4 regions of the Streptomyces sp. NPDC033270 genome follow, and region 3 is predicted to be linked to each of the others. Evidence: riboswitches for the same ligand, from Rfam matches in the RefSeq annotation. Region 3 holds a riboswitch; each other region holds the start of a gene.
The links. Region 3 has a riboswitch for cobalamin ahead of ACZ5XZ_RS34155 (cobalamin biosynthesis protein). Riboswitches for the same ligand answer to the same signal wherever they lie in the genome.

Region 1: linked by a shared signal. The riboswitch ahead of nicT (Nickel transporter NicT) and the one ahead of ACZ5XZ_RS34155 (cobalamin biosynthesis protein) in region 3 are both predicted to bind cobalamin.
Region 2: linked by a shared signal. The riboswitch ahead of ACZ5XZ_RS37140 (prenyltransferase/squalene oxidase repeat-containing protein) and the one ahead of ACZ5XZ_RS34155 (cobalamin biosynthesis protein) in region 3 are both predicted to bind cobalamin.
Region 4: linked by a shared signal. The riboswitch ahead of metE (5-methyltetrahydropteroyltriglutamate--homocysteine S-methyltransferase) and the one ahead of ACZ5XZ_RS34155 (cobalamin biosynthesis protein) in region 3 are both predicted to bind cobalamin.

The regions. Positions count from the first base shown of each region.
Region 1 is NZ_JBVIRA010000041.1:24,824-32,590, reverse strand. Features, by position in the region: gene ACZ5XZ_RS36495 (methyltransferase) at 1-503, shown strand, start outside; gene ACZ5XZ_RS36490 (TetR/AcrR family transcriptional regulator) at 520-1,131, opposite strand; gene ACZ5XZ_RS36485 (cupin domain-containing protein) at 1,225-1,683, shown strand; gene ACZ5XZ_RS36480 (nucleoside/nucleotide kinase family protein) at 1,768-2,424, shown strand; gene ACZ5XZ_RS36475 (hypothetical protein) at 2,378-2,800, opposite strand; gene ACZ5XZ_RS36470 (MarR family winged helix-turn-helix transcriptional regulator) at 2,894-3,511, shown strand; gene ACZ5XZ_RS36465 (alpha/beta fold hydrolase) at 3,585-4,433, shown strand; cobalamin riboswitch at 4,561-4,776, shown strand; gene nicT (Nickel transporter NicT) at 4,808-5,959, shown strand; gene ACZ5XZ_RS36455 (VOC family protein) at 5,989-6,489, opposite strand; tRNA gene ACZ5XZ_RS36450 (tRNA-Ser) at 6,709-6,777, opposite strand; gene ACZ5XZ_RS36445 (tautomerase family protein) at 6,854-7,189, opposite strand; tRNA gene ACZ5XZ_RS36440 (tRNA-Val) at 7,387-7,458, opposite strand; gene ACZ5XZ_RS36435 (hypothetical protein) at 7,600-7,767, shown strand, end outside.
Region 2 is NZ_JBVIRA010000044.1:10,176-17,942, reverse strand. Features, by position in the region: gene ACZ5XZ_RS37160 (TetR family transcriptional regulator) at 1-277, shown strand, start outside; gene ACZ5XZ_RS37155 (ferredoxin) at 314-547, opposite strand; gene ACZ5XZ_RS37150 (aldehyde dehydrogenase) at 547-2,034, opposite strand; gene ACZ5XZ_RS37145 (MBL fold metallo-hydrolase) at 2,365-3,408, shown strand; cobalamin riboswitch at 3,523-3,664, shown strand; gene ACZ5XZ_RS37140 (prenyltransferase/squalene oxidase repeat-containing protein) at 3,833-5,149, shown strand; gene ACZ5XZ_RS37135 (SCO2322 family protein) at 5,176-5,883, shown strand; gene ACZ5XZ_RS37130 (energy-coupling factor transporter transmembrane component T) at 5,880-7,196, shown strand; gene ACZ5XZ_RS37125 (ABC transporter ATP-binding protein) at 7,193-7,767, shown strand, end outside.
Region 3 is NZ_JBVIRA010000033.1:66,304-74,070, reverse strand. Features, by position in the region: gene cobO (cob(I)yrinic acid a,c-diamide adenosyltransferase) at 1-327, opposite strand, end outside; gene ACZ5XZ_RS34165 (putative cobaltochelatase) at 327-2,450, opposite strand; gene ACZ5XZ_RS34160 (cobyric acid synthase) at 2,500-4,095, opposite strand; gene ACZ5XZ_RS34155 (cobalamin biosynthesis protein) at 4,092-5,078, opposite strand; cobalamin riboswitch at 5,199-5,347, opposite strand; gene ACZ5XZ_RS34150 (hypothetical protein) at 5,552-5,989, shown strand; gene ACZ5XZ_RS34145 (caspase family protein) at 5,995-7,767, shown strand, end outside.
Region 4 is NZ_JBVIRA010000001.1:479,202-486,968, forward strand. Features, by position in the region: gene ACZ5XZ_RS02215 (cupredoxin domain-containing protein) at 1-154, opposite strand, end outside; gene ACZ5XZ_RS02220 (LPXTG cell wall anchor domain-containing protein) at 682-1,707, shown strand; gene ACZ5XZ_RS02225 (hypothetical protein) at 1,725-2,969, opposite strand; gene metE (5-methyltetrahydropteroyltriglutamate--homocysteine S-methyltransferase) at 3,133-5,451, opposite strand; cobalamin riboswitch at 5,617-5,838, opposite strand; gene ACZ5XZ_RS02235 (3-hydroxybutyryl-CoA dehydrogenase) at 6,030-6,899, opposite strand; gene aceB (malate synthase A) at 6,896-7,767, opposite strand, start outside.

The sequences.
Region 1 (7,767 bases), on a different contig from region 3:
CCGCGGTGCTCGCCCGGCGCGGTGTGCGCACCGTGGTGGCCACCGACCAGGACCCGCGGGCGCTGGCCTGCGCCCGCGAGAACACCGAACGCCTGGGGGTCGCCGGGCAGGTGGAGGTGGTCGAGGCGGACCTGTTCCCGGCCGGCCGCGCCCCGCTGGTCGTCTGCAATCCCCCGTGGGTGCCCGCGAAACCGACCTCCCCGGTGGAGCGCGCGGTGTACGACCCCGGCAACGCGATGCTGCACGGCTTCCTCAACGGCCTCGCCGACCATCTGACCCCGGACGGCGAGGGCTGGCTGATCCTCTCCGACCTGGCCGAACACCTCGGCCTGCGCCCGCACGCCGAGCTTCTCGACGCCTTCGCCAAGGCCGGCCTGACGGTCCTGGGCCGGCTCGACATCACCCCGCGCCATCCGCGCGCCCGCGACACCTCCGACCCGCTCTATGAGGCCCGCGCGGCCGAGGTCACCTCGCTGTGGCGGCTGGGGGTCTCGGACGGGTAGCCCGCCCGTCCCGGCCTCAGCCCCGGTCCGCCCCCGCTCCACCGGGCGCGCCCTGGGGCCGTAGCCCCGCACACGCGTTGCGGACGTAGCGGCGCCAGTCACCGGCGTCGTGACGGATCACCGCCGCCAGTCCGCACACGATCATCACCACGTCGCCCACCTCGACGTCCGCGCGCACCGTGCCCTCGTCCTTGGCGCGGGCGAGCAGTTGGCCGGCGACCGTCTCTGCCTGCGTGCGGCCCTCCCCGGTCGGCTCGGTGGAACCGAACGCCGCCTCGATCGACGCGGACAGCCCCCGCTCGGCGTCCAGCACCTCCCCGATGTGCTCGACATAGGCGGCCAGCCCGTCGGCGGCCGCGGCGCTGGGCAGGCAGCGGGTGCGCCCGAACTCCACGATCTCCTCCTGGCGTTGCTCCCCCACAGCGGCGATCAGGGCCGCCCTGCTGGGGAAGTGCCGGTAGACCGTTCCGACGCCCACCCCCGCCGCCCGGGCGACCTCGGGCATCTGCGCCTCGTCGCCTCGCGCGCGGAACACCTCCCGCGCGGCGTCCAGCACACGGGTGCGGTTGCGCTCGGCGTCGGCGCGCGGCCTGCGCTGCGGGGTGGGAGAGGTCGAAGAGGCTGCCACATCGCCGATGCTACTGCTACGCTCCTCAAACGGAATCGGATTCCGATTCCACTTTCCGCTTGCTCACCGACCAGGAGAGGACCGGCGATCACCATGCCCAAGGAGCGATTCTTCGTCCTGCAGCCCGGCGAACGACGCCCGGGCCGCGTGCCCCTGCCGCCCGGATTCGGCGTCAAGGCCCGTACGCGCGACACCGAGGGCCGGCTCGCCATCCTGGAGAACCAGCTCGACGTCGACATTCCGCCACATGTCCACCACCACGCCGACGAGTTCGTCTACGTCCTCGAAGGCGAGATGGAGGTCGACTTCGACGGCGCCACCCACCGCCTGACCGCGGGCATGTGTGCCCTGCTCCCCCACGGCGTCCCGCACGCCATGCGCAACTCCTCCCAGCCACCCGCCCGCTGCCTGCAGATCTCGTCGCCGGGCGGCTGGGAGGAGTTCGTGGAGGACATGTTCGAGGCCGGGCCGGTCGTCATGAAGGGCGGCCACCCCGATCTCGACCGCCTCAACGCGATCGGCGCGAATTACGGCATGGAGTACTACGACTGAGACGCACAGGCCACGGCCGAGACGTCGAGGGAGCCGGGCCGATCCACCGCCGACCGGCCGCCGCTCAGGCACGATGGACCCATCATGGATCCCCGGCACCTTCTCTCCCGCGCCCGCCGGCTCGCCGGCTCCGCAACCCCCGCACGACGCCGACTGCTCGGCATCACCGGCCCACCGGGCGCCGGCAAGTCCACCCTCGCCGCCCACCTGGTGGCGGAGCTGGCCGGGCAGGCGGCGCTCGTCCCGATGGACGGCTTCCATCTCGCCGAGGCTGAGCTGCGCCGCCTCGGCCGCACGGACCGCAAGGGCGCGCCCGACACCTTCGATCCCGCCGGGTACGAGGCGCTGCTGGCGCGCCTGCGCACGCCGGAGCCGGAGGCCACCGTCTACGCCCCGGCCTTCGACCGCCGCATCGAGGAGCCGGTCGCCGGCAGCATCGCCGTCGCACCACACATCCCGCTCGTGGTCACTGAGGGCAATTACCTCCTTCTCGACTCCGCGCCCTGGCGACGGGTCCGCGCGCTGCTCGACGAGGTCTGGTACGTGGAGCTGGACAACCCGGAGCGGATCCGGCGGCTGATCGACCGCCATGAGCGCTTCGGGCGCCCACGCGCCGACGCCGAACGGTTCGTGCACACCTCGGACGAGACCAACGCCCGCATCGTGGCGGCGACTCGCGACCGCGCCGACCTCGTCATCTCCTTCGCCCCCGAAGTCGCCCCGCCCCCGTCGGGCGACTGACCCCCTGCCGCCGCCCGCCGGCCAGCAGACCGACCACCGACAGCCCGCCCCACCCCACGGACACCGCGGCCGCCTTCACCCTCCGGTCCCGGCCCGGCAGCGTCGCACCGACCAGGACGGCGTCCCCGAGATCCGCCGCGATCCTTATGTACGCGGCGGTGCGCAGCGCCGGACCCTCGGGCGCCAGCGCGAGTGCGAGCCCGCTCGCCACCTCCCGCCAGGCCAGCGGGCGCAACGAGATCCGGGTGGCCCGCCCGACCCTTCCCTCATCGTCGACCAGCCCCGAAGGCCGCGCCAGCAGATCGGGCACCGCCGTCACCGCCACCCCGTACACCACCGTAGCCACCCCGACCGCACGCAACAGACCGACCTTCATCCGCCCTCCTCTCCCTCATCAGCTCTTCCACCATCAACTCCTTTCCGCATCAAGCCCCTTCCCAAACGACATCACCGATGTCATCATGACATCATGAGTGTCAATGAGGGGGATGTCGCAGAGCATGACACCGGCGGTAATGGCGCCGGAGCGCACAGCTCCACCACGCGCGACGCCGAGACGGAGGGCACCGACGGGTCCACTCCCGCCGAGGATCTGCTGTACGGCGTCATCAGACGCCTATGGCCACTGCACCGGACGGTCGTCCGCGCGGTGGAGCGCGAGCTGACCGGCACGGGCATGACCGCCGGTGAACACGCACTGCTGGACGCCCTGCACAGCGAAGGCCCCAGGACCGTGCCGCAGTTGGCCCGTTCGATGGGGCTCGACAGACAGCCGGTGCAGCGCTGGGTGAACCACGCCGCGGAGCTGGGCCTGGTCGTGACGGCACCCAACCCCGCGCATCGCCGCTCCTCCCTGATCGAGCTCACCACCGAGGGCGCGGCGGCGATACGCGGGATCCAGGAGTTCGAGGCGACGGAGCTGCGGCAGCGACTGGCCGACCTGACCGCCGAGGACGTCCGCACGACCCTGCACGTACTCGACCGCCTCGGCGAGGAATTCCGGCACCTGGCGAACGGCTCACACATTCCACCGGATAAAACTGACAGCAGCGACAGTAACGACAAGATCGACACAACCACCACCTAGCCAACCTCGCCAGCCCATCCACCCCAATCCACACCCACTCCACGCATCCCACGCACAAAGGACGGTCCGGAGCATGACCCGAGCAATCACCGACTGGTCCGAGGTCGACAACGGCCTCGTGCCGGTCGACGACGGCGAGCTGTTCTATGAGACGGCCGGCTCGGGCCCCGCGGTGGTACTGCTGCACGGCGGCATGCTCGACCAGCACATGTGGGACGAACAGTTCACCTGGCTGGTGAACTCCGGTCTCCGCGCGATCCGCTACGACTTCCGCGGCCACGGCCTGTCCTCCACGGTGGAAGGGGACTACGCCAACCACGACGACCTGTGCACCCTCCTGGACGCGCTCGACGCCCCCAGCGCCGTCCTCGTCGGCCTCTCACACGGTTCGCGGGTCGCCCTCGACACCGCGATAGCCCACCCGGATCGGGTGACGGCCCTCGCGCTCGCCTCCCCCGGCATCAGCGGCCGCCCCTTCACCGACCCCTTCGTCCTGGAGCACATCAAGGAGCAGGTCGCGGCCATCGGCGCACCGGACGGCGCGGATCGCTATGTCGAGCACTTCCTGCGGATGTGGGTGGACGGTCCGCATCGCGAACCATCCGCCGTGCACCCGGGGTTCCGTGAGCGGATGCGCGCCTCGGCCGCGGCCAATGTGGAGGTGCATGCCGATGGGCTGGGCGCCGGGATGCCCCTCGAAGTCGGGGCTGCGGACCGTCTGGGCGAGATCCGGGTGCCGACTGTCGTGTTCGACGGCGACCTCGACAGTACGGACATCTCCGCCAACGCCCACGCCATAACGCTGGCCGTCCCCGGCGCCCGAAGAGTCCGAATACCGGGCGCTGCCCATATGGTCAATCTGGAGAACACCGGGCTCTTCGACCGCGAACTGCACGCCTTCCTCTCGTCCTTGGACTACTGACCCGGCGCCTCTGACCCACCGGCCCCGCCGGAGCCTCGGCGCTCCCGGTGACCACCGGCCGTGAGTCCACTGCCACTGGCCCGCACCTCCACCCGTCCTCCTCGGCAGTTCCCGCCCTCCTCGGCAGATAGAGTGATCGAGCCGTGGTGTTCGGGAAGACCGGTGCCGGACCTTGTGGTCCCAGGCCGGAGCGGCCCTCGCCACTGTGATCGGGGAGTTTCCAGTCCTTTCCGTATGCGCACGGCGCGCGTACGGCGCCACTGACCGCAGCCCGCGGCCGGGAAGGCGGGGACGGACGCGTGCACCCGTAAGCCAGGAGACCGGCCACGGCATCTCACGAACTGATCCACGAGGTGCTGGAGCGTGACCGCCGGATGGCCCTGTCCACCGATACCCCGAACACCCCTGCCCCCGCCGCGTTCCGCTGGCGCCGGCAGGACACCCTCCGTACCGCGGGCCTGATGGCCGTCATAGCCGGCCTGCACGTCGTCGCCTTCGGCGTGCTCTTCCTGCTCGTCGTCCCGCACCACTACTCCGTGGGCAGCCAGGTCTTCGGCGCCGGACTCGGCATCACCGCATACACCCTCGGCATGCGGCACGCCTTCGATGCCGACCACATCGCCGCGATCGACAACACCACCCGCAAGTTGATGGCCGACGGCAAGCGGCCGGTCTCGGTGGGCTTCTGGTTCGCGCTCGGCCACTCCAGCGTGGTGGTCGCGATGGCCGCCCTCGTGGCGGGCGGCGCCCAGCTCGCCGGCACCCTGCTCAACGACGAATCCCGTACCCACCAGATCCTCGGCACCATCGGCACCACGGTCTCGGGGACGTTCCTCTACCTCATCGCCGCCCTCAACCTCATCGCGCTGGCCGGGATCTGGCGGGTCTTCCGCGGTATGCGCGACGGCCGGTACGACGAGGCCGAGCTGGAGCAGCGCCTCGATTCGCGCGGATTCATGAACCGCTTCCTGGGACGCTTCACCCGCTCGATCTCCCGCCCCGGCCAGATGTTCCCGCTCGGCTTCCTCTTCGGACTCGGCTTCGACACCGCGACCGAGGTGACCTTGATGGTGATGGCGGGCAGCGGCGCCGCGGCCGGCCTGCCGTGGTACGCGATCCTGTGCCTGCCGCTGCTGTTCGCCGCCGGGATGAGCCTGTTCGACACCCTCGACGGCACGTTCATGAACTTCGCCTACCAGTGGGCGTTCTCCAACCCGGTGCGCAAGGTCTACTACAACCTCACCATCACCGGACTGTCGATCGCCGTGGCCTTCTTCATCGGCACGATCGAGCTGGTGACCGTGCTGCACGACAAACTCGCCCTCGACGACCCGCTGACCGGCTGGATCTCGACCCTCGACCTCGACAATGTCGGCTTCATCATCGTCGGCCTGTTCGTCGTGGTGTGGGCCGCGGCGCTGGCGTACTGGCGACTGAGCGGCGTGGAGAAGCGCTGGGCACAGCGCGCGGAGGCGACAGACCGGGCGAAGGCGGCAGAGCAGGCGGCAGCGGTAGCGGACTCCTGAGGCACGGCGCGCGCGGGCCGCGCCTCACCTCACGTGGCCGAGCCGGCCGCGGCGCCCGTCACCAGATCCGGCCCCCAGCGCCTCAGCGCCACCGCCAGATCCAGCGGCCGCAGCCGGTCCGCCTCCTCCGGCCCCGGCCAGTCCTCCCGCGGAACCCGCCACATCACCTCGAACTCGTTGCCGTCCGGGTCCTTGGCGTACAGGGACTTGGAGACGAGGTGGTCGGTGGCGCCGACCAGCGCGCCGCGCTCGCCGAGCCGCGCCTCGGCCGCGGCGAGTTCGCCGAGCGTGCCGACCTCCCAGGCCAGGTGGTACAGCCCGACGCGCCCGGCCTCCGGCCCCGGCGCGCCCGCCCCTACCGCGAACAGCCCCAGGTCATGATCGTTCAGCGAGCCGGGCGCGCTGAGGAAGGCCGCGCGCCCCGGTATCTCCACATCCACGGTGAGCCCCAGCGCCTCACCGTAAAAAGCAACAGCCCGCGCCACATCCCGGACGTACAACACCGCGTGATTGAGCCGTCGTACGGCCATGAACCCGCTCTCCGATCTCCCACCACGACACCGCGTGGACCATTTACTTGAAACTTCAAACTACGTGGGACGATACACGCCCCACACCCCACAAACAACAGCCCCCATTAGCCCGCGGAGCACCCTCACCCTCACCCCCGCCACCCCACCGCCCCCGGGCACGAAAACGGCCCCCGACTCAAACAAGTCGGAGGCCACTGACCTCACGGTCCACCACTGTGGGCACAACAGGATTCGAACCTGCGACATCTACTTGGCAGGAAAGGCTGGGCCGCCAACCCGATGCCCTCGGGGCAGGCCTCCAGGCCGCGGATGTACTGCTGCCCGGCGACCGACAGGAGCCCGAAGGGCCCTACCGGCTGGGCTAGCCGGCCCTCTTGGCCCGAACGTCCTCGGCTGTCAGGGCCTTACCACCGACGGCCCATTCGCCGCTGAGTGTCTCGGTGACCACCACATGCGTCACCGGTCGCAGTGCCTCACCTTCGATGGCGATCAACGCCTCGGAGACATCTTCGACCATCTTCTGCTTCTCTTCGGGGGTGAAAACTCCGGCGATCACCTTGATGTCGATGAATGGCATCGGATGCCTCCCACAGATGGTGAGATCGAGCCGCCATGCCGCTTTGGGCACCAGGGCCGAATGCGGTGTGGGCTTCGCGCCCTCTTCGGGGAGAAGGACGCCGGCGAGCCGCGCCGACATGCTGCTACCAGTGTCGCAGACCCCTGGAGCCCAAGGTCGGTGCACCTGTTTCCCTACCGGGGGAGCTGACGTCCGTGGCCGACGCCATGACGCTGAGGGAACTGGGCGAGCCGCGCACCCACGGCAACAAACGATCAAGGCCCAGGAATCCGAGTGCATATCGGACGGCCTGGGCCTTCGTCGTTTTGCGCGGTGAGTGGGCACAGACGGATTTGAACCGCCGACATCTGCTTTGTAAGAGCAGCGCTCTACCGCTGAGCTATGCGCCCTGGTCGAGCCGACAGACTACCTTGCCTTCGGGGCTGAACTGCAAACCAGTGCGCGAAGTGCGAACTTACCGGCCGGTGTGTTCGTTTCCGGTGAGTGGGAGAATGGCATCCGTCCTGGGGCGAACCGATCGGGAGAGGGAAGTGACGGCGACACACACGCAGCCGCATGAGCAGCGAGAACGCCGTCGCGCGCGTGGAGGCCCGGTCCGGGATGCGGTGACGCTCGCGTTGCTGCCGTTGCCGTTGTTGATCGCGTTGGCCCCGATGGCGTTCGCCGGTGGGGGGACTCGTCGCTGGTTCGGGCGCGGG
Region 2 (7,767 bases), on a different contig from region 3:
GGATGCGATGGTGCGCGCGCTGACCTTCGCCGACCGGTCGGTGAGCCCGGAGGTGGACACCGTCTCGCGACTGACGACGGCGATCATCCTGGACGCCATGGGGCTGGACGTCGCGCCCACCCCGGAACAGCTCTCCGCGGTACGGGTCATCGAGCACACCTGGCACTCGGCACTGATCACCTGGCTGTCGGGCCGGGCCTCGATCGCCCAGGTGAAGATAGACATCGAGACGGTGTGCCGCCTGATCGACCTGACGGCACCGGAAGGTGCCCGGTAGGGGGCGTCGTGCCGGACGCCCCCCGTTCCGCCCCGCTCACTCCTCCGGCGGGAAGACCGCCTCGCCGCTACCGGCGACGGTGATGATGATCGCCTCCACGGGGCACCCCTCGGCCGCCGCCAGAACGCTCTCGGTGGCGTCCGCCTCCGGCGCCACGGGGTGCGACTGGCGGGCCGTGTCCAACCGGAAGCCGTCCGGTGCCGCGCCGACGCACATCCCCGACCCGATGCAGACACTCCGGTCCACCTCCACCTGCCAGCGGTCCGCCATCAGGCACCCGCCGGCAGGTGGATCATCTTGTGCTCCAGGTACTCGCCGAAGCCCTCGGGGCCGAACTCCCGCCCGATACCGGAGTTCTTGTAGCCGCCGAACGGGCCGAGCATGTCGATGCTGAAGGTGTTCACCGAGTACGTACCGGTGCGCACCTGCCGTGCGATGTCGATGCCGTGGTCGACGTCGGAGGTCCACACCGAGCCGGACAGCCCGTAGTCGGAGTCGTTGGCGATCCGCACCGCCGCCGCCTCGTCGTCGTACGGCAGCAGGCAGATGACCGGGCCGAAGATCTCCTCGCGGGCGATCCGCATCGAGTTGGCGACCTCGCCGAAGAGCGTCGGCTCGACGTACCAGCCCGTGTCCTGCCCCTTCGGCCGGCCGCCGCCGGTCAGGACCTTGGCGCCTTCCTGCTGGCCGAGCGCGATGTAGTCCAGCGAGCGCTGCTGCTGACGGCGGGCGACCAGCGGGCCCACCTCCGTGGCCGGATCGAGCGGGTCGCCGACGGTGAGCGCGGAGGCGGCCGCGGTGAACCGCTCGGCGATCTCGTCGTAGTGGCTGCGCGGTGCGAGGATCCGCGTCTGGGCCACACAGGCCTGGCCGTTGATCATCCAGGCGAACGGCACGATGCCGGCAACCGCCGCGTCCAGATCCGCGTCCGGCAGGATCACCGCGGCGGACTTGCCGCCCAGCTCCAGTGTGACGCGGCTGAGGTTGCGGGCCGCGACCTCCATGACCCGCCGGCCCGCCGCGACCGATCCGGTGAACGACACCTTGTCCACTCCCGGGTGCCCGACCAGGTACTCGCTCACCTCGCGGTCCGCCGGCAGGATCGACAGCACGCCCTCCGGCAGCCCGGCCTCGGACGCGATCTCGGCGAGGAGGTACGCGTCCAGCGGGGTCTCCGGTGACACCTTCAGCACGGCCGAGCAGCCGGCCAGCAGGGCAGGGGCGAGCTTGGCCGCGGCGGTGAACTGCGGCACGTTCCACGGCACCACGGCCGCGACCACCCCGACCGGCTCCCGTCGTACCAGGATCGGCCCGAGCACCCCGGCCCGCCGCTCCTCGAACGGAGCGCCGCCGTCCGCGGGTTGCCCCTCGTCGCCCCCGAAGCTGCGGGCCACCGTGAGCGCCGAGTCCCAGGCCAGCACCGAGGCCAGCGACTGCACCATGACGCCGGAGGTGAACGGGGTGCCGTTCTCGGAGCTGATGACCCTGGCGATCTCCTCGCTGCGCGCGGCGAAGGCGTCCTTGATACGGGTCACCACCGCGATCCGGTCCGCCAGCGGGGCGTTCGCCCACACCCCGGACTCGAAGGACGCGCGGGCCGCGGCCACCGCACGGTCGACATCGGCCCGCGAGGCGTGCGGGACGCGGCCGATGACCTGTTCGGTGTGCGGTGAGACGACCTCGATCGTGTCCCGGCCGGCCGGATCGACCAGCTGTCCGCCTATATAGAGCTTTCCGTGCTCGACGAGGTCGCTCATCGCTGCCGCCTCCTGCGGGTTGGCCGCCTGTCCGATGTGGGTGCGCACCTACGCGGACCGTGTGAGGGGCATGTGCTGCCTTACCGCGCCGGCTTATGACGCCGTGTCAGTCGATCGCCTCGGGACCGCTCGGTTCACCATGTCAGAAACTGATACCAGTTCTAGTTGGAGGAGTCCACGCCGTCGACCGAATCCCCACTGCCATCCCCACCACCGTCCCAACCGCCGTTCGTCGGAGGCGACTTCCGGCCGCTCTGAAACCAGTTCTAGTTATAGTGAGAGGGCAGGTGCGGGGTGACGGGGTGTATGCCACACCGAGAGGGGACCGGGATGACCACGCAGGTGATCGACCACCGAGGCGGGGTGTGGAGCATCGCCGTCCCCATCCCGGACAACCCGCTCGGCCACACCCTCGTCCACCTCCTGGAGACCGACCGCGGACCGGTGCTCATCGACACCGGCTGGGACGACCCGGACTCCTGGGACGCCCTCGTCGCGGGCGTCGCCGCCTGCGGCTTCGCCCTCACCGATCTCCACGGCGTCCTGATCACCCACCACCACCCCGACCACCACGGCCTCTCCGCCAAGGTGCGGCAGGCGTCCGGCGCCTGGATCGCGATGCACGCCGCGGACACCGCCGTGGTCCGCCGGACCCGCGAGGCCGAGCCGGGCGAGTGGCTCGACTACCTGATCGCCAAGCTCGCGGGCGCGGGCGCGCCGGACGACCATCTGGCACCGCTGCGGGAGGCGCGCGGCAACGGGCGCGGCCGGAGACTGCCCGGCCGACAGGCGGCCCTGCCGGACCGTGGGATCGAGCCCGGCGAGCTGCTCGACCTGCCGGGACGCCGGGTGCGGGCCATCTGGACGCCGGGGCACACGCCGGGGCATGTGTGTCTGCACCTGGAGGAGGAGCATCCGGGCGAGCGGGCTCGCGGCTTCGGCCGGCTCTTCTCCGGCGACCACCTCCTCCCGGGCATCACCCCGCACATCGGCCTGTACGGGGACCCGGACGACAGCACGGTCACCGACCCCCTGGGCGACTACCTCGCCTCCCTCGAACGCGTCGGCCGGCTCGCCCCCGCCGAGGTGCTGCCCGCCCATCAGCACGCCTTCACCGACGCCGAGGGGCGCGTACGCGAGCTCATCGCCCACCATCAAGAGCGGCTCACCGGCCTGAGAGCACTGCTCCGCGAACCCCTCACCCCCTGGCAGCTCGCCGTGGCCATGGAGTGGAACCGTCCCTGGGAACAGATCCCCTACGGCTCCCGGAACATCGCCGTCTCGGAGGCCGAGGCACATCTGCGCCGCCTGGTGAAGCAGGGGGACGTGGAGCGGGTACCGGGCTCCGATCCGGCGACGTACCGGGCGGTGTGACGCACAGGGGAGGTGTGACGCCTAGGGAAGGTGTGACGAACCTCGCCGCCTTCGGCCGTCCCCGGCTCGTACGTGCGGGCGGGCCCCGTCCGGGCGCCGGTTAAGGTGTGCGGGACAACTTCATCCGTACCCGATCGGGGGAAGCCGGTGGAAATCCGGCGCTGACCCGCAACCGTGAGGACGGCCGTCGACCCGCGCGGTGCGCGGCGCTCCCGGCCGTACGAGCCGGAGCACCCGTTGGGGCACGACCAAGGCTCCCGCCACCGGAACCGCCGCCCGCGCGGACGGTCCGGTGCGCGGCACCGTCGAGGTATACGGAGCTGAGCCCGGTGCCACCGCGCCCGATCGCAGGATCGGCGCCCGGCGGTCGCCCGAGCGCGGCTGCGTACCACCGCCGCGACCCGACCCGAGAGGCACCGACCCGATGGCCCCCATGGCTTCCATGGCTCCCCAGGCCCCTTCGACGCACCCCGTCGCCTTCCTGGCGCGCCGCGCCGCCATGGCGCTGGCGGCCGTGGCGGTGCTGGGCACGGCCACCGCCCCCGCCGCGTCCGCGGCGCCCGCCCCCGCCCCGTCGACGTCGCCCAAGAAGCTGCCCGACGGGCTGTACGGCACCAAGGACCCGCAGTACGACGGTGTGTGGCGGCAGTCGCTGGCGCTGCTGGCGCAGGACACGGTCGGCGTACGACCCGCGGCGTCGGCCGTGGACTGGCTGGTCGGGCAGCAGTGCGCCGACGGCTCGTTCACCGCCTTCCGCGCCGAGCCGAAGCGGGCCTGTGACGCGAAGGCGATGCGGGACACCAACCAGACGGCCGCCGCGGTGCAGGCGCTGGCCGCGCTCGGCGGGCACGGCGAGACCGTGCAGAAGGCCGTGCGCTGGCTGAAGTCGGTGCAGAACGACGACGGCGGCTGGAGCTCGATGGCCGGCTCGGCCAGCGACGCCAACTCCACCTCCGTCGTCATCGGCGCGCTCATGGCGGCCGGCGAGAAGCCGGAGGCGGTCACGTCGAAGAAGGGCGGCAGGACTCCCTACGAGGCGCTGCTCACCTTCCAGCTGGGCTGTGCGGCGAAGGAGGGCGAGCACGGCGCGTTCACCTTCCAGCTCAAGGGTGCGGCGCCGAACGCGGACGCCACCGCGGCCGCCGCGACCGGCGCCCTGGGCAAGGGCTTCGTCGTCGCACCGGCCAAGCGGGGCGCCGACAGCCCCGTCAAGCCTCTGACCTGCAAGGACGGCAAGCCGGAGAAGTCCACCGATGCGGCGCGGGCCGCGGACGGCGGCGCCGCCTACCTCGTCGACCAGCTCGACCGGAACGGACAGCATCTGCTCTCCGCGATGCCGGGCCAGGAGGAGCAGCCCGATGTCGGCAACACCGCGGATGCCGTGGTGGCGCTGGCGGCCGGGTCGCACGGGGCCGCCGCCCAGAAGCCGCTGAAGTGGCTGGAGAAGAACGCCGCGGGCTGGGCCAAGGAGAACGGTCCGGCCGCCTACGCCCAGTTGGTGCTCGCCGCGCACGCCACCGGCGCCGACCCGCGCTCCTTCGGGGGCAGCGACCTGGTGGCCGCGCTGAACGCGACCGGGCCCAAGCCGGCCGGTACCGCCTCGCCGGCGGCCGAGGGCACGGAGGACCACAAGGACGGCGACGGCGGCGTCAACGTCTGGTGGGTCGTCGGGGTCGCGCTCGCCTTCGGCGCCGGCATCGGCTTCCTGCTGAGCGGCCGTAAGAAGAAGAACGCGCTCTGATGCGGCCGAGGCAGCTGCTGCAGCCGATGCGGCGCACCCGGATCGCCGGCGTGCTGCTGCTGGCCGGCGCGGTCACCGGGCTGGCCGCCGGGCCGGCCCACGCGCAGGAGTACCGCTACTGGTCCTTCTGGGACGGCGGGAGCGGCGGCTCCTGGGCCTACGCCACCGAGGGGCCGGCGACCGTACGCCCGGCCGATGGCGCGGTCGAGGGCTTCCGCTTCACCGTCAGCGCCGACTCCGCCGCGGCCGGCAAGCCGCGCGCGGCCGCCGACTTCGACGCGATCTGCCGCGATACGCCCGCCAGGGACGGCCGCAAGCGGATCGGCATCGTCATCGACTTCGGCACCGCGGCGGACGCTCCCGATGGCGAGCGGCCGCCGAAGGCCCGGACGGAGTGCGCCCAGGTGTCCGAGGACGCCTCGGCGGGCGAGGCACTGGCCGCGGTCGCCCGGCCGCTGCGCTACGACCCCAATGCGCTGCTGTGCGCCATCGCCGACTACCCGAAGTCGGGGTGTGCCGACCAGGTGAGCGGGTCGGGCGGGGCGAAGGAGTCCGCCGACGCGGAGCAGTCCGCCGGCCGGCGGGGTGCGGACGGGGCGGAGGGTACGGACGGGTCGAAGGGGGCCGGCTCCGGCGGTGACGGCGGGCCGTCCGCCGGACTGCTCGGCGGTGTCGCGGCCGTCGTCGTCCTGGGTGCGGCGGCCGTGTGGCAGGCGCGCCGTCGGCGCGGATGAGCGCCCCGCAGGCGACCCGTACCACCGCGCTGCACGCCGGCGCCTGGTGGCTGTGGGCCCTCGGCCTGGCCACCGCGGCCTCCCGCACCACCAACCCGCTGGTGCTGGGGCTGCTGGTGGGCGTGGCCGGATATGTCGTCGCGGCGCGGCGCACGGACGCGCCCTGGGCCCGCTCGTACGGCGCGTTCGTCAAGCTCGGCCTGGTCGTGATCGCCATTCGGCTGGCCTTCGCCTTCGTCCTCGGCTCCCCCATCCCCGGTACGCACACCCTCGTCACGCTGCCCGAAGTGCCCCTGCCCGACTGGGCGAAGGGCGTCCGGATCGGCGGCCGGGTCACGGCGGAGGGCATGGTCTTCGCGCTCTACGACGGGCTGAAGCTGGCCACCCTCCTCATCTGCGTGGGCGCCGCCAACGCACTGGCCAACCCCTCGCGGTTGCTGAAGTCCCTGCCCGGCGCGCTGTACGAGGCGGGCGTGGCAGTCGTCGTCGCCATGACCTTCGCGCCGAACCTGGTCGCCGACGTCCAGCGGCTGCGCGCCGCCCGACGGCTGCGCGGCCGCCCCGACCGCGGCTTCAAGGCACTGCTCCAGGTCGGTGTGCCGGTGCTGGAGGGCGCGCTGGAGCGCTCGGTGGCCCTGGCCGCGGCCATGGACGCCCGCGGCTACGGCCGCAGCGCCCACGTACCTCGCGCCGTACGTCACCTCACCTCCGTCCTCACCCTCGGCGGCCTCCTGGGCATCTGCGCCGGCACCTACGGCCTGCTCGGCGGCACCGGCGCCGGCTACGGTCTGCCGCTGCTCCTCGCCGGGCTGGCCGCCGCCCTCGCCGGCCTGTGGCTCGGCGGGCGCCGCTCCCTGCGCACCCGCTACCGCCCCGAACGCTGGGGCCTGCGGGCCTGGCTCGTAGCGGGCTCCGGCATCGCCGTGGCCACCCTGATGATCTGGGCGAACACCTACGCACCGGCTGCCCTCCACCCGCCCGCCGTCCCCCTCACGCCCCCTGTGCTTCCGCTCTGGCCGGCGGCGTCCGTGCTGCTGGGACTGCTCCCCGCGGTGGTGGCACCCCTCCCGAGGCCGACGGATCGCGTGCGGCGAGGTACGGACCGTACGGGCAGGGGTACGGACCGCACGGGCGATCGCGCTACGGACCGTACGAGCACGGGCCCCGACGGCGGCAGCCTCCGCCGTGTCCACAGCCGCGGTCGGGCACAGAGCCAGGGCCAAAGCTCGGGTCGTGGTCCTCGTGACGGCCGCGGCGGGGCCCACAGCCACCCCGACGATCCCCCTCCGTACAAGAAGGAGCCGACCCAGTGATCCGGTTCGAGCAGGTGTCGGTCACCTACGGCGACGCCGCGGCACCCGCTGTCCAGGGCATCGACCTGACCGTCCCCGAAGGCGAACTGTGCCTCCTGGTCGGCCCGTCCGGCGTCGGCAAGTCCACCGTCCTGAACGCGGTCTGCGGACTGGTCCCCCACTTCACCGGCGGCACTCTGCACGGACGCGTCACCGTCGACGGCCGCGACACCCGCACCCACAAGCCGCGCGAACTCGCCGACGTCGTCGGCACCGTGGGCCAGGACCCGCTGGCGCACTTCGTCACCGACACCGTCGAGGACGAACTCGCCTACGGTATGGAATCCCTCGGGCTCGCCCCCGGTGTGATGCGCCGCCGCGTCGAGGAGACCCTGGACCTGCTGGGCCTGGCCGACCTGCGCGACCGCGCCATCACCACCCTCTCGGGCGGCCAGATGCAACGGGTGGCGATCGGCTCGGTCCTCACCACCCACCCCAAGGTCCTGGTACTGGACGAGCCGACCTCGGCCCTGGACCCCGCCGCCGCCGAAGAGGTGCTCTCCGTACTCCAGCGCCTGGTCCACGACCTCGG
Region 3 (7,767 bases):
CTCGCGCGCCGCGTCCTCACTGGAGGCGATGTCGCGCTGCACCCAGGACCAGCCCTCGCCCATCTTGTGCCAGGCGACGGTGCCGCCCTCGCCGGAGTCGCCGAGCACCTTCAGCGCCCGCTCCTCGCCGACCTTCCACTTCGCCGACTTCACGAACTGGAACACCCCGACCGGCCAGCCCTGGTTCCAGGCGCGCAGCGCCAGCCCGAAGGCGGCGGTGGACTTGCCCTTGCCCTGGCCGGTGTGGACGAAGACCAGCGGGCGGTTGCGGCGCTGGCGGGTGGTGAGCCCGTCGTTCGGTACGACGGACGGCTGTCCCTGCGGCATTACGCGGCCTTCCTGTTGGCGTGATCGGTCCTGTTGCCCTGCACGGTCCGTACGAGCGCGGAGACGCTGTCCGCGCGCAGCTCGTCGAGGGTGACGGCCGTGCCCTGCAGATCCCGGGCCAGTTCGCCCGCGAGCCCCAGCCGCACCGGGCCCGCCTCGCAGTCCACGACCACCGAAGCGGTGCCCTCGGCGGCCAGCAGCCGGGCGGCGCGGGCGGCCCGCGCGACCGGCTCGGGGCCGCCGGTCGCCCGCCCGTCGGTGACCACCACCAGCAACGGGCGGCGCGAGGCGTCCCGCATCCGCTCCACCCGCAGCACCTCGTGGGCCCGCAGCAGCCCCTCCGACAGCGGCGTCCGGCCGCCGGTCGGCAGCTGCTCCAGGCGCGCGGCACCCGCCTCGACCGACGACGTCGGGGGCAGCGCCAGCTCGGCGCCGGCGCCCCGGAAGGTGATCATGCCGATCTTGTCGCGCCGCTGGTAGGCGTCCAGCAGCAGCGAGAGCACCGCGCCCTTGACCGCGCTCATCCGCTTGCGCGCCGCCATCGAACCGGACGCGTCCACGACGAACAGCACGAGATTGCCCTCGCGGCCCTCGCGCACCGCCTCGCGCAGATCGTCCCTGCGCACGACCAGGCCGCTGCCCCGCCGCCCGCGCGCGTGCTGATGCGGGGCCGCGGCCTGCACGGTCGCGGCCAGGTGCAGCTTGCCCAGGGCGCCCCGGGGGCGCCGGGCCCCGGTCGTCCGGCCGTGCGCGGTACGGGCACGGGAGCGGCGGCCGTCGGCGCCCTCGCCCAGGCCCGGTACGTCCAGCCGGCGCGTCCGGAACGGCTCGGCGGCCCCGACGGCCGGCTTCTCACCGGCCGCGCCCGCCTGCGGCCGGGGCTCGGGCTCGGACGTCTCGGGCGCCTGGGGGGACTCGGGGGCCTGCGGGGCCTGGCGCTCCTGCTGGTGCGGCAGTTCGGCTTCCGGCTGCTGCGGCGACTCCTGCGGCCCGCCCTCCTGCGGCGGCGGCGCACCGCCCGGACCGCCCCCGTCGGGGCCGCCGTCCGGACCGTCCGGCTCCGGATCGTCCTCGCCGTCCGCGCCCTCGTCCGCCCCGCCGAACTCCTCCAGCGTCCGGTCGAGCTTGTCCTCGTCCAGGCCGGGGGCGTCGAACGGATTGCGGCGCCGACGGTGCGGCAGCGCCAGCAGCGCCGCCTGCCGGACGTCCTCCTCCCGGACGTCCGTGCGCCCCGCCCAGGCGGCCAGCGCCGTGGCGGTGCGCGCCATCACGATGTCCGCGCGCATCCCGTCCACCTCGAAGGCGGCACAGGTCGCCGCGATCTGGCGGAGCGCCGCGTCCCCCAGCACCACGCTCGGCAGCAGCTCCCGGGCGGCGCTGATGCGCCCGCGCAGCCCGTCCTCCTCGGCCGCCCAGCGCGCCGCGAAGCCGGCCGGATCGGCGTCATAGGCCAGCCGCCGGCGGACCACCTCCACCCGCTGCTCCGGCTCGCGCGAGGCCGCGACCTCGACCGTGAGCCCGAACCGGTCCAGCAACTGCGGCCGCAGCTCACCCTCTTCGGGGTTCATGGTGCCCACGAGCAGGAAGCGGGCCGCGTGCCGTACGGAGACGCCCTCGCGCTCGACGTAGGAGGCGCCCATGGCGGCGGCGTCCAGCAGCAGGTCCACCAGGTGGTCGTGGAGGAGGTTGACCTCGTCGACGTACAGGATGCCGCGGTGCGCGTCCGCCAGCAGTCCCGGCTCGAAGGCCTTCACGCCCTCCGACAGGGCCCGCTCGATGTCCAGCGCGCCGACCAGCCGGTCCTCTGAGGCGCCGACGGGCAGCTCGACCATGCGCGTCGGGCGCTGCTCGACGGCGCCCGGCTCGTGCGGCCCGTCAGGGCAGCCGGGGTCGGGGGCGGCCGGCGCGCAGGCGAAGCGGCAGCCGCCGACCACGTCGACCGCCGGCATCAGGGCCGACAGCGCGCGGACCGCGGTGGACTTGGCGGTGCCCTTCTCGCCGCGCACCAGCACCCCGCCGACCGCGGGGCTCACCGCGTTCAGCAGCAGCGCCAGCCGCAGATCGTCCATCCCGACGACCGCGGTGAAGGGGTACTGCGGGGTCGTGTTGTGCACCGTTGTCATGCCTTGTCATCCTCCACGTCGCCGGCCCGATCCGTCCCATGCGTACCCCTCACGGCGCCCCCGGAGGCACGAACGGCAGCCCCTCCGGCACCCCTTGCTCGATCAGCCGCCACAGCGCGTCCGTGTCCGCGTGCTCCTCGATCAGATCGCCCAGCCGGTCCAGCTGCTCCTCGCGCAGCGCGGCGAAGCTCGTGTCGGGGGCCGGGACGAAGGCCCGCCCCGCGTCGGCCGCCACCCGCCGCAGGAACGCCCGGCGGAAGCCGTCGCTCTCCAGCGAGCCGTGCCAGTGCGTGCCCCACACGGAGCCGACCCGGCAGCCGTCCAGGCCGCGCCCTTGGTCATCGGAGAAGAACGCCTCGTCGCCGCCGGTCACTTCGGCGACGCCGTGGTGGATCTCGTACCCCTCCACCGGCTCGCCCAGCGCCTGCCCGACCGGCCGCGCGAGGGTCTTCTCCGCCGCGAACCGCACCCGTACGGGCAGCAGCCCCAGCCCCTCGACCGTGCCCGCCTTCGACTCGACCTCGTCCTCGATGCGCTCGCCCAGCATCTGGAAGCCGCCGCAGACGCCCAGCACCGGGCGGCCCTCGGCGGCCCGCCGGGCGATCGCGTCCGCCAGGCCGCGCTCGCGCAGCCACGCAAGCGCCCGGACGGTGCCCCGGGTCCCCGGCAGCACCACCAGGTCCGCGTCGGCCAGCTCCTCGACCCGGTCCACGAACCGCACCACCACGCCGGGTTCGGCGGCCAGCGCGTCCACGTCCGTGAAGTTCGACATCAGCGGTACGGCGGCGACCGCGACCCGCAGCACATCGGCGCCGTGCGGCGGCGCCACCACGCTCTCGCGCACCGCGCCGCGCAGCGAGACCCGCAGGCCGTCCTCCTCGTCGATGCCCAGCCCGTGCGCGAACGGCAGCACGCCCAGCGTCGGCCGCCCGCTCAGCCGCCGCATCATCTCCAGGCCGGGCTCCAGCAGCGTCACATCGCCCCGGAACTTGTTGACGAGGTACCCCGCGACCAGCGCCTGGTCCTCCTTCGACAGCAGCGCGACGGTGCCGAAGAAGGACGCGAACACCCCGCCGCGGTCGATGTCGCCGACCACGACGACCGGTATCCGGGCGGCCCGGGCGATGCCCATGTTGACGATGTCGGTGCGCCGCAGGTTGATCTCGGCGGGGCTGCCGGCGCCCTCGCAGATCACCGCGTCATGGGTACGCCGCAGCTCGGCCAGGCAGTCGGTCACCGTGCCGAGCAACTGCTCCCGCCGGCCCGCATACGGCGTTCCCCCGGGGGACGACCCCCCGAAATACCCACGGGCACTGAGCTCACCGACCGGCTTGCCCAGCAGCACCACCTGGCTGCTGCGGTCGCCGCCCGGCTTGAGCAGCACGGGGTTCATCAGCGCGGTCGGCTCCACCCGCGCCGCGGCGGCCTGCATCGCCTGGGCCCGGCCGATCTCCGCGCCCTCGCGCGTGACGAACGAGTTCAGCGACATGTTCTGCGCCTTGAAGGGCGCCACCCGCACGCCCTGCCGCACCAGCCAGCGGCAGATCCCCGCCGTGACCACGCTCTTGCCGGCGTCCGACGTCGTACCGGCCACCAACAGGCCCCCGCCGACGGTCCCGCCGGACGCCTTGCTCCGCCCGTTCACCGGCTCTTCCTCCCGCTCCCGCGGCGCGCCGCCGCGCTTCTGTGCCGCACCGCGCCCGCCACCAGCCGCCCCGCCACCGTCGTCGCCAGCGCCAGCGCGCTCACCTTCCGCGACAGCCGTACCGCCCGCTCGATGTCGCCGGCCGCGACCGGCCTCGCCCCGCCGTTGAGCACCGGGCGGTGCTCGACCCGCCCGGCGTACGCCAGCGTGCCGCCCAGCCGTACGCCCAGCGCACCCGCGAACGACGCCTCCACCGGGCCCGCGTTGGGACTCGGGTGCGCCCCGCCGTCCGCCCGCCAGGCCCGCAGCGCGCCACGCCGGTCGGGGCCGGCGAGCACGGCCAGGGCGGCGGTCAGCCGGGAGCCGGGCCAGCCGGCGAGGTCGTCGAGCCGGGCCGAGGCCCAGCCGAAGCGGCGGTAGCGCGGCGACTTGTGACCCACCATCGCGTCCAGCGTGTTCACCGCCCGGAACGCCACCAGGCCGGGCACCCCGCCGAGCGCGCCCCACACCAGGGCACCCACCACCGCGTCCGAGGTGTTCTCGGCGACCGACTCCACCACCGCACGGGCCAGCTGCGGCCCGTCCAGCGCCTGCGGATCACGCCCGCACAGATGCGGCAGCCGCTCCCGCGCCACGTCCAGGTCGCCCGCCGTGAGCGCCCCGCCGACGGCCCGTGCCTCCCGGCCCAGCGAGGTGCCGCCCAGCACCGCCCAGACCGTCGCCGCGGTCAACACGACCCGGGCGCCGCGGGAGCGCCCCGCGGCGCGCTGCAACAGGGCGGCCCCGGCGGCCGCACCGCCCGCGCACAGCACGGCATGTGCCGCGCCGTACCCGCGGTGGTCACGCCACAGTCGGCGCTCCACTGCGCCCGCGGCCCGGCCGAACGCGGCCACCGGATGGCCGCGCCGTGGATCCGCCGCGATCAGGTCGGCGAGAAAGCCCAGGGCCGCGCCGCACGCGTATCCCGCGTGTTCGCCGCGCATCGGGTCAGGCCGCCGGGAGGGGCCCTGCGGGGGCGTGCAGTGGTGCTCTCGAAGGGCGGCCGGGCATGGCGGTATGTCCTCACTCAGGGTCCGCGCCCTGGCTCGACGTGACGGCGACAAGAGTCTCCTGGCTCCCGGATCGGCGTGGCCCCCGGCCTTCCAGTCCTGGTACGCCGTCAGGCGTACGCGAGGCGGACCGTGGCCTTCGATGGAGGAACGCTCCCCGGTGACAGTGGCGGGACCGCGCCGGATTCTCACCGGACTTCCTCATCTGTCGCCGATTGGCTCCGGCAGTCCACCACGCCCTGCGAAGGCCCGTCAACTCGTCCTTGACCTGCGACGCTGCCCCGTGGCAGGCGCTGTGGCACACGCCACAGGGTGGCGGCCGCGTCACAGACGGTTGCCTGTGCCCCTGATCCCACGTCACTATCAGTTGCACGGTGGCGAAGGGGCCGCCGGAAGGGGGCTGGGGGATGCCGGAGAACGCCGGTCATCACGAGATCCGCATCAGGATCACGGGGACGAACAATCCGCAGCAGGACATCGACGACCTCCAGGTGTGGCTGGAGCGCGAACCCTGGCTGAGCCGCCGGGAACACGCCTGGGAGCAGCGGCCGCGCCCCGCCCACGAAGCGGCCGACACCGGCGGTGCCGACTCGGCCGGACCGGGCGACATGGCCGTGGGAGTGGACGACCTGATCCTGGTGATCGTCGGCGCGGTCGCCGCCGAGGTCACCAAGGGGCTGGGCATCGCCCTGCGGGAGTGGCTGCGGCGCCGCAAGGAGGAGCGGGCCGAGGGCGAGGCGCCCGCCGTCGACGCCGGCACGGGCGGTGAGCTGCAGGCGGTCGGCGACACCGAACGCCCCGATCCGGGCGGACCGACGCGCGGGGGCGGCACCGGCGAGGGCTGACCCGGATGTCCGAATACGACGCGCGGGGAAAGATCAACCGGGCGCTGCTGGTCTGTGTCCACGACTACACCACGCTGCCCCGCCTGCCGGCGGTGGAGGACAACGCCCCCGAGCTGCGGCGGGCACTGACCGCCACCGACCTGTTCACCGCCGACGAGGTCACGGTCTGCCGCCCCACGGAGCCCTGGGAGCTGGGGCAGGCACTCAAGACCGCCGCCGACGAGGCGCGCGGTCTGCTGCTGGTGCACTTCTCCGGCCACGGCCGGGTCCGCAGCGACGGCGGCGATCTGCAGCTGATGGTCGGCGCCTCGGTGCCCCGGCAGAGCCACACCACCGTCTCCTGGCAGGACACGGTGCTCTCCTGCCTCGACCACGCACGGGCCGAGCGCATCGTGATCGTCCTGGAGTGCTGCTACGCCGGCAACGCCGACGGGGCCTTCCACTCCCTGCGCAAGCCCATGTCGCTGCTGATGGCCGCCCAGCCCAACCGCCGGATCTTCAGCGGCGACGAACCGGCCGGCGGCAGCCTCTTCACCCGCGCCATGGTGGAGGTCCTCGAACACGGCATCCCCGGCCGGCGCTTCGTCGCCTTCGAGGACCTCGTACGGGAGCTGCGCATCCGGCTCGCCGACGAGCGGACCCCGATGGGCGACGTCTGGGAGCCGCGCTCCGCGAAGCAGAACACCCTCGACGACGTCGTCCTGTCCTTCGCCACCCCCGAGGTCCGGCTGCCGACGCCGCCGCGGGTCCGCTTACGCCGCTGGTTCAACCAGCACCTCCGGCGCCGGCTGCGGCTCCTGCTCGCGCTCGGCACCGTCCTCGCGCTCACCGCCGCCACGCTGATCACCCTGCACGCGCTGCGCCCGCCGCCGGACTGCCCGCCCGCCCTCGAACTGCGGCTGCTCACCGCCCCGGAGGCCGAACCCACCCTGCGCCAGGCCGCCTTCGGCTACGAGATGTCCGAGCGCAACACCCGCCCGCTGCACGGCGAGGACGATCTGCCCGCGGGCTGCCGGCGGGCCCAGATCACCGTCTACTCCGCTGCCAAGGACCAGGTCGACCAGGGCTTCGCCGCCGCCGACCGCTGGCAGGGCCAGGCCCAGGGCACCGGCAAGGATCTCCAGGACGCCAAGGGCACCGACCCGCTCCACCGGCCCGGGCCCCAACCCGACCTGTGGGTCCCCGAATCCACCGCCGACTACGAGGAGGCCCGTCGCGGTATGCCGTCCACCGGATCCCCCGCGACCCTGCACAACACCGGCCCGGTCGCCTACAGCCCGCTGGTCGTCGGCATCCCGGCCACCGAACGGCTCACCGACGTCGAACCCGTCGGCGCCTCCTGGCAGGAACTGCTCACCGGCACCGACAGCGCACACCGCGACCTGCGGCTGCTGCGCCCGAGCCCGGTGCTCTCCGGCACCGGACTGCTGCACACCATCGGCCTCTACCTCGCCAACGACGGCTCGCACATCGACTCGTCCGGCGCCCCCGACCCCGCCCTCGCCGAGAGCGCCGAGCAGCGGCTCTCCGCCCCGGGCAGCCAGTACGCCGGCAGCACCGAGCTGCTGTGCTCGCTGCGCCCCGGCGCCGCCGGGGGCACCCCCGGAACCGTCCGCGGCGCCCGCGCGGCGCCGCTGGTCTCCGAGAAGTCCCTCGCCGACTTCAACCTCGGCCACGCCATCGGCAGTTGCCCCGCCCTGGGCTCCGCGCCGCCCCCCGGCGACCGCTACGCCGCCTACTACCCCAAGAACGTCCCGGCCCTGGACCACCCGCTGATC
Region 4 (7,767 bases), on a different contig from region 3:
TGTGCGGAGCCGAATCGTTGTTGGTCCAGGTCACCGTGGTGCCCTTGCTGACGGTCAAGGTCGACGGTGAGAACGCGAAGCCGCCGATCGTCACATCGGTCTCCGCCGCCGGTGCGCTCGGAGCCGTGGGGGCCGCGAGGGAAGCGGGTGCCATCGCGACCACGGCAGACGCTCTGAAGTACCCGTGCTCACCAATCTGGCGGCCGTCTGCGTCGGGTGCGCCACCACTCCATGCGCCGACCGATGCGGCGCCTGCGGCTGCGGCAACGGCAACCAGGACGGTCGTGACGCGACGACGGTGCATCCGCTTCGGGGAATCCGTACCTGACCTGCGAATCATGATGTCGACCCAATCCAACTCTGGTGCGGGTCTATACGCGCCCCGCGGGATGCGGGCCGCGCATCCAGACATAAGCGACAATACTCCGCACATCCACGGGCCGTACAGCGGTTGTTGGTGCGTCAACTTGTTGAACGGCCAGGCAGCGAGGCGTCCTTCGCCACGCTGTGCGGTGCCGGCCCGCCCCCCGACACAGGGGCGACTGTGAGGACGATCACTCGGGGGGTGTTCGTCCGGTGTGCAACCTTCGGGGGAATGCGCAGGTCACGTACGTGTATGCGTACGGCCGTACCGTGCAGAACCCCTCGCGGCGGCCGCTTTGACTTCCGAGGAAGGTCTCAATGAAGCTTCACCGCGCTCTGGCGACCGCAGTCGTCACGGCCGTCATCGGCCCCGTGACGTTGCTCGCGGCCCCTGCCGCATGGGCGGCGGGGGAGGCGCCGGCGGCCGACGGCGCCCCCGCCGCGTCCGCCACCGCCACGCCGGGGGGCGAGTCGGCCGAGCCGAGCGCTCCGGAGGCGGGCACGTCGGGTGCTTCCGCATCGGACGAGTCGACCGCCGCCGAGTCGGCCGCGCCGAGCCAGACGCCGTCCCCCGCCTGGACCCGCCCGACCTTCTGCTCCCCGATCTTCGACGTGGATCGCGGCAAGACGGGGCTGCGCGGCCTCCCGGGCAAGATCGTCGCCGGGTCGGGCTGGCACGAGTTCGCCTACCGAGTGACCAACGTATCCAAGATCACGGTGATGGAGACCGACATCTCCCTCTCCCTCGGCACCGCCGACCCGAAGCTCGATGACGTCGCTGAACTGGCGGTCACGGTCCAGTGGTACAACCCGGCGACCGGCAAGTGGAAGCCCATCGAGGGCGAAGGCGCCAAGTTCCAGGACAACGACGACTTCACCACCGTCAAGCGCCTCGAGCCGGGGGAGCACGCGGACGCCAGGATGCGGATCAAGATCGGCAAGAAGGCCAAGGCAGGAACCGGCTACTTCTTCACGATCGGCCACTCGTACGGCGAGGACGGCAAGTGCGGCTTCGACAAGATCAGCCAGTTCGACTTCAAGGTGCTGCCCGCGGGCAGCAAGCCCGGCAAGGTCGCGGACGCCAAGGGGAAGCCCGGCAAGCCGGGTAAGTCGGGTAAGCAGGGAATGACGGACGGGCCGGGGGCGGCGGGCGGCACGAGTACCGCGGGGAACAAGCCCGCGGCGCACGGCACCCACGACGCGGCCCCGGCCACCGGCAAGCTCGCCACGACCGGTTCCTCCTCCGCGCTGCCGACCGTCGCCGCCCTCGGTGGCGCCGCGGTCGTCGCGGGTGCCGGGGCGGTCTTCGTCGTGCGTCGGCGCAAGGCCGGTTCCGGCGCGTAGTCGGGCGCCAAGCGGGATCAGCGGGAATCGCCGGTCCGGGTCCGACGGGCCCGGACCAGCAGCACAACGCCGGTGCCCACCGCCAGCGCCGCGGCGGCGCCGCCGATGACCGCCACGGTGGGGAAGCTCCCGCGATCGCGTGGTCGCCCCGGCGTGTTGCCGTCGTGCCCCGGCTTGTCGCGGTGCTGCCCCGGCACCGCCGTGACGACGATCCGGCTGGCACGTTTGACCCGCCCGTGGTGGCTGACGACCGTCACGGGATAGCTGCCGCCGTCCAGACCGGACCGGATCCTGGCCAGACCGTAGAAGCGCGGGTCGTCGCCGTCGCCGGACTTGCTGTCGTCCCGCTCCAGCCGCACCGGCTCCTCGAACGCCGGGGAGGTCGCGGTCAGTCGCTTCTCCTCCCCGGCGTCGGGCGAAGCGTCCCGCCACAACACATGCATCCGGCCGCCGGCCTTGACGCGGAAGCCGCGGGTGGATGCGTCGGGGTCGCCGTGCTTCCCGAAGAACTCCGGGCCGCGCACCTTGCCCTTGTAGTCGGAGTCGCCGGGCCGGGCGGCCCGCACCGCGAGCCGGCGCTCGGCGATCCGCCGCCCGTCCGGGCCGGTCAGCACCACCTTGTACGTGCCGTCCGCGGTGTTCGGCAGCACGCTCGGCACCGCCTCGAACATCCGGGGATTGTTCCAGTACCCGCCGTGGTCGTCGTGCCGGAGCGGGACCGGCCCCTTGAACGCCTTCGAGTGCACCGTGAAGGAGCTGCCGGTCTTCCCCGGATACAGGTCGTCGAAGAACAGCCCCACCGACTCGCCGGGGCGCGCACCCTGCAGGGAACCACTCACCTCGAACGACGGCCGTGGCGAAGCCACCACATGGACCTTTCCCCGGTTCACGACGTGCCCGGCGATCTCGACCGTGAGCGGGTACCTGCCGCGCTTGGCCGTCATCGCGATCTGGCCCCGTGCCTGGTAGCCGAGACCCCACGAGGGCTCCGCCATCCGGTCCCGTTGGTAGGCGAGCCGGACGGTGTGCGTGAAGGCCGGGGACTTCACGACGACTTGCTCGTGCCGCGTGGCGACGCCGACCACCTGGAGGTCGACGAGCTCACCCGGCCGCTCGCCGTGGGACTGGAACAGCAGCTGCGTCTTCTTCCTGGCGCGACTGCCGTCGTCGGCCGCTGCGCTGCCGGACGCGCCGACAGCGCACACCACCATTCCGCCGCACACCGCGACGGCGGTGCCGATCGCGATACGTGACCAACCCACGGTGCTTCCCCCTTGACGGTCTTTCCAGGAAAGAGGGGATCGGCGCCCGATCGGTTGCGGGCGTCGGGGCATCGCAGTTCCCCGTACTCGGCCGAGGACTGCTCCTCGGCGTCGGCGTCGGGGCCGGGGCACCCGTGGCCCCGGCCCCTCGGGAGCCGTCCGGTCAGGACGCGGGCAGCTCGCCGCGCACGGTGCGGGCCGCCGCCACCAGGTTCTCCAGGGAAGCCCGGGTCTCGGCCCAGCCCCGGGTCTTCAGACCGCAGTCGGGGTTCACCCACAGCCGCTCGGCGGGGATGGCCTCCAGGCCGGTGCGCAGCAGTTCGGCCGCCTCCTGCGGACTCGGCACGCGCGGCGAGTGGATGTCGTACACGCCGGGCCCGGCCTCGCGCGGATAGCCGTGGGCGGCCAGTTCGCGGGCGACCTGCATGTGGGAGCGGGCGGCCTCCAGGCTGATGACGTCGGCGTCGAGGTCGTCGATGGCCTGGACGATGTCGCCGAACTCGGCGTAGCACATGTGGGTGTGGATCTGGGTGTCCGGGCGGACGCCGCTGGTGGTGATCCGGAACGCCTCCGTGGCCCAGGCCAGATAGGCGGGGCGGTCTGCGGTGCGCAGCGGCAGGGTCTCGCGCAGCGCCGGCTCGTCCACCTGGATGACGGACGTGCCGGCCGCCTCCAGGTCGCCCACCTCGTCGCGCAGGGCCAGGGCGACCTGGCGGGCGGTGTCGCCCAGGGGCTGGTCGTCGCGGACGAAGGACCAGGCGAGCATGGTGACCGGGCCGGTCAGCATGCCCTTGACCGGGCGGTCGGTGAGGGACTGCGCGTAGGCCGTCCAGCGCACCGTCATCGGCTCGGGGCGGGAGATGTCGCCGGCCAGGATCGGCGGGCGGACGTAGCGGGTGCCGTAGGACTGGACCCAGCCGTGCTGCGTGGCGAGGTAGCCGGTGAGCTGCTCGGCGAAGTACTGGACCATGTCGTTGCGTTCGGCCTCACCGTGGACGAGGACGTCCAGACCGGCCTTCTCCTGGAAGGCGAGCACCTCCTGGATCTCGGCCCTGATCCGCTCCTCGTACCCGGCCGGGTCGATCCGGCCCGCGCGCAGGTCGGCCCGTGCGGTGCGCAGTTCGCCGGTCTGCGGGAAGGAGCCGATGGTCGTGGTCGGCAGCAGCGGCAGGCGGAGGTGGGCGCGTTGGGCCGTGGTCCGTTCGGCGTAGGGCTGCGAGCGGCGGGCGTCGCTCCCGGTGATCGCGCCGGTGCGGGCGCGGACGGCCGGGTCGTGGGTGATGGGGGAGTTGGCCCGGGAAGCCAGGGCGGCCCGGTTCGCGGCCAGTTGGGCGGTGATGGCGCCGGTGCCGCGGGTCAGGCCCTTGGCGAGGGTGACGATCTCGGCCGTCTTCTGCCGGGCGAACGCGAGCCAGCGCAGGACCTGCGGTTCGATGTCCCGCTCGGCCGCCGTGTCGAGGGGGACGTGCAGCAGTGAGCAGGAGGCCGACACGTCGACCCGGTCGGCCAGGCCGAGGAGGGTGCCGAGCGTGGCGAGGGACTTCTCCAGGTCGTTGGCCCAGATGTTGCGGCCGTTGACGACGCCGGCGACCAGTCGCTTGCCCGGCAGTCCGCCGACGGCCGCGAGGGCCTCCAGGTTGGCGGCGGCGGCCTCGGTGAAGTCCAGCGCGAGCCCCTCGACCGGAGCCTTGGCCAGCACGGGCAGGGCGTCGCCCAGGCGGTCGAAGTAGGAGGCGACGAGCAGCTGGGGGCGGTCGGTGAGGGCGCCGAGTTCGCGGTAGGCGCGGGCGGCGGTGTTGAGCTCGGCCGGTGTGCGGTCCTGGACGAGGGCGGGCTCGTCCAGCTGCACCCACTGGGCGCCGGCGGCGCGCAGGTCGGCGAGGACCTCGGCGTACACGGGCAGCAGGCGGTCCAGGAGGGTCAGCGGGTCGAAGCCGGCGGCCACGCCGGGCGCGGGCTTGGCCAGCAGCAGATAGGTGACGGGACCGACCAGGACCGGCCGGGCCGTCAGACCCAGTGCCAGGGCCTCCGTCAGCTCGGCCACCTGCTTGCCGGAGTCGGCGGTGAACGTCGTGTCAGGGCCCAACTCGGGCACCAGATAGTGGTAGTTGGTGTCGAACCACTTGGTCATCTCCAGTGGCGCGACATCCTGCGTGCCACGCGCCATCGCGAAGTAGCCGTCGAGTGGATCGGCCGCGACGGCGGCCCGGTGGCGGTCGGGGATCGCGCCGACCATGACGGTGGTGTCCAGGACGTGGTCGTAGTACGAGAAGTCGCCGGTCGGGACCTCGTCGAGGCCGGCCCCGGCCAGCTGCTGCCAGGTGGTGCGGCGCAGTTCGGCGGCGGTGGCGCGGAGGGCGTCGGCGGTGACGCGGCCCTTCCAGTAGCCCTCGATCGACTTCTTCAGTTCCCGGTCCGGGCCCTGGCGCGGATAGCCGTACACGGTGGCGTGTGCTGCCGCGGCTGCGGACTTGGTGTTCACGGAGATCTCCTTCGCGAGACGAATCCCTGAGATCCCGGCGACGGGACGAAGGCGCGAAGGGGTGGCGAACCGTGCGGGACGACCTCGCGCGACATGGCGCGGTCATCCGCCTGGTAGGTACGCCGACCCGCCCTCGAGGTCACCGGGATATCCGGATGCGAGTCGTTCGCACCCGGGCAGATGGCAGGTCTTCGGACTCGCGGGCACGTCCTCACGGGGGAGGACACCTAATGGCCGTCGCTTCCCAGGCCCTCTCGTCGGACCCAGTGCGTATGACGGCGGTCGTTCCCGCTCACCGCTGCGGGGCAGTCCCGGATTCCCACCGGGTTCCCTCTTGCGACGCATCCCGCCTGGCGGACGGGGCGAACCAGCTGCACTGGTCAGCCTAAGGGCCGTCCGGTGACGCGGGACGTCCAGGTCCCTCATTCGGAAGGTGAGGTGAGACACGCGGTCGACAGGTGTGAAGCGCAACGAGGGCGGGAAACGCCGCACATGCGTTTCCCGCCCTCTTGTGAGCAGCCGCCGGATCCCTCACCGGCGGCGCGTCCGGGCCCCTCAGCCCGGCCGGACCAGACCCCTCAGTTCTGGTCGTACTGGTGGAACCCCCGGCCGGTCTTGCGGCCCAGCAGCCCCGCCTCGACCATCCGCTGGAGCAGCGGGGGAGGGGCGTAGAGGGGTTCCTTGAACTCGTCGTAGAGCGACTCGGCGATCGAGGCGACGGTGTCCAGCCCGATCAGGTCCGCGAGTCTGAGCGGCCCCATGGGGTGGGCACAGCCCAGCTCCATGCCGGTGTCGATGTCCGCTGCGGTGGCGAAGCCCGACTCCGCCATGCGGATCGCCGCGAGCAGATAGGGGACGAGCAGCGCGTTGACGACGAAGCCGGCCCGGTCCTGGGAGCGGACGACCGTCTTGCCCAGGACACCGGTGGCGAAGTCCGCCACGAGGGTGACCGTTTCCGGGGCCGTGTGCAGGGAGGTCACGATCTCCACCAGCGGCAGCACCGGAACGGGGTTGAAGAAGTGCAGTCCCACGACCCGGTCGGCGCGGCCGGTCGCCATGCCCAGGCGCATGACGGGGAGGGAGGAGGTGTTGGTCGCCAGCACCGCCCCGGGATCCTCGACGATCTTGTCGAGGGCGGCGAACACCTCCGTCTTGGCGTCGGCGTTCTCGACCACGGCCTCGATGACCAGCTGACGGTCGGCCAGGTCCGCCAGGCTGCCGGTGAAGAGCAGGCGGGCGAGGGCCTGCCGGGCCGCGGCCGGCTCCAGCTTCCCCCGCTGGACGGCGCGGTCCAGCGAGGCGGCCACCCGCTCCCGCGCGGCGCGGGCGGCCGTGGCGTCGGCCTCACAGACCACGGTGTCGAGACCGGCCCGCGCACACACCTCGGCGATGCCCGCGCCCATCTGGCCGCCGCCGACCACCCCGACGCGCTGGATGCCCGCGCTCATGACCGGCTCTCCGCGTTCCGCACGAGGTGGCGGGAGTAGGCGTCCGGGGTGAAGAAGCTCGGCAACTCCCGGGCCAGCGCGTTGCGTTCGAACAGGTCCCGCACCGCGTCGAGGGCCGCCCACGGGTACTCGGCGCCGAGCGCGGCGAGCTCCTCGTCGAGCAGCCGCAGGACCGTCTCGCGGTCGACGACCCGGTGGCGCAGCCACTGCCAGATCTGCACGCGGGCGATCTCGGCGGTGGCGGCGTCCTCCATCAGGCCGTACAGGGCGACCGCCCCCTGGCCGCGCAGCCAGGCGGCGAAGTAGCGCAGGGCGACGGCGACGTTGGCACGTACCCCCTCCGCCGTGGGCGGACCGCTGATCCGGCGCACCGAGAGCAGGTCCGCGGCGCTCACCGCCACGTCGTCGCGGGTACGGTCGATCTGGTGCGGCCGGTCGCCGAGAACGCCGTCGAACACCTCGCGGCACAGGGGGACGAGGCCGGGGTGGGCCACCCAGGAGCCGTCGAAGCCGGCCTCGGCCTCGCGCTCCTTGTCCAGCCGGACCTTGGCCAGCGCCGCCTCGTTGGCTGCCGGGTCCCTGCTCGGCACCTGCGCCGCCATGCCGCCGATCGCAGGGGCGCCTCGCTTGTGGCAGGTGCGCACCAGCAGTTCGGTGTACGCCCGCAGGAAGGGGGCGGTCATGGTCACCTTCGCCCGGTCCGGCAGCAGGAAGCCGGTACGGTGCCCCAAGGTCTTGATCAGGCTGAACAGGTAGTCCCAGCGGCCGGCGTTGAGGCCGGAGCTGTGCTCGCGCAGCTCGTGGAGGATCTCCTCCATCTCGAAGGCGGCGGTGATCGTCTCGATGAGCACGGTGGCGCGGATCGTGC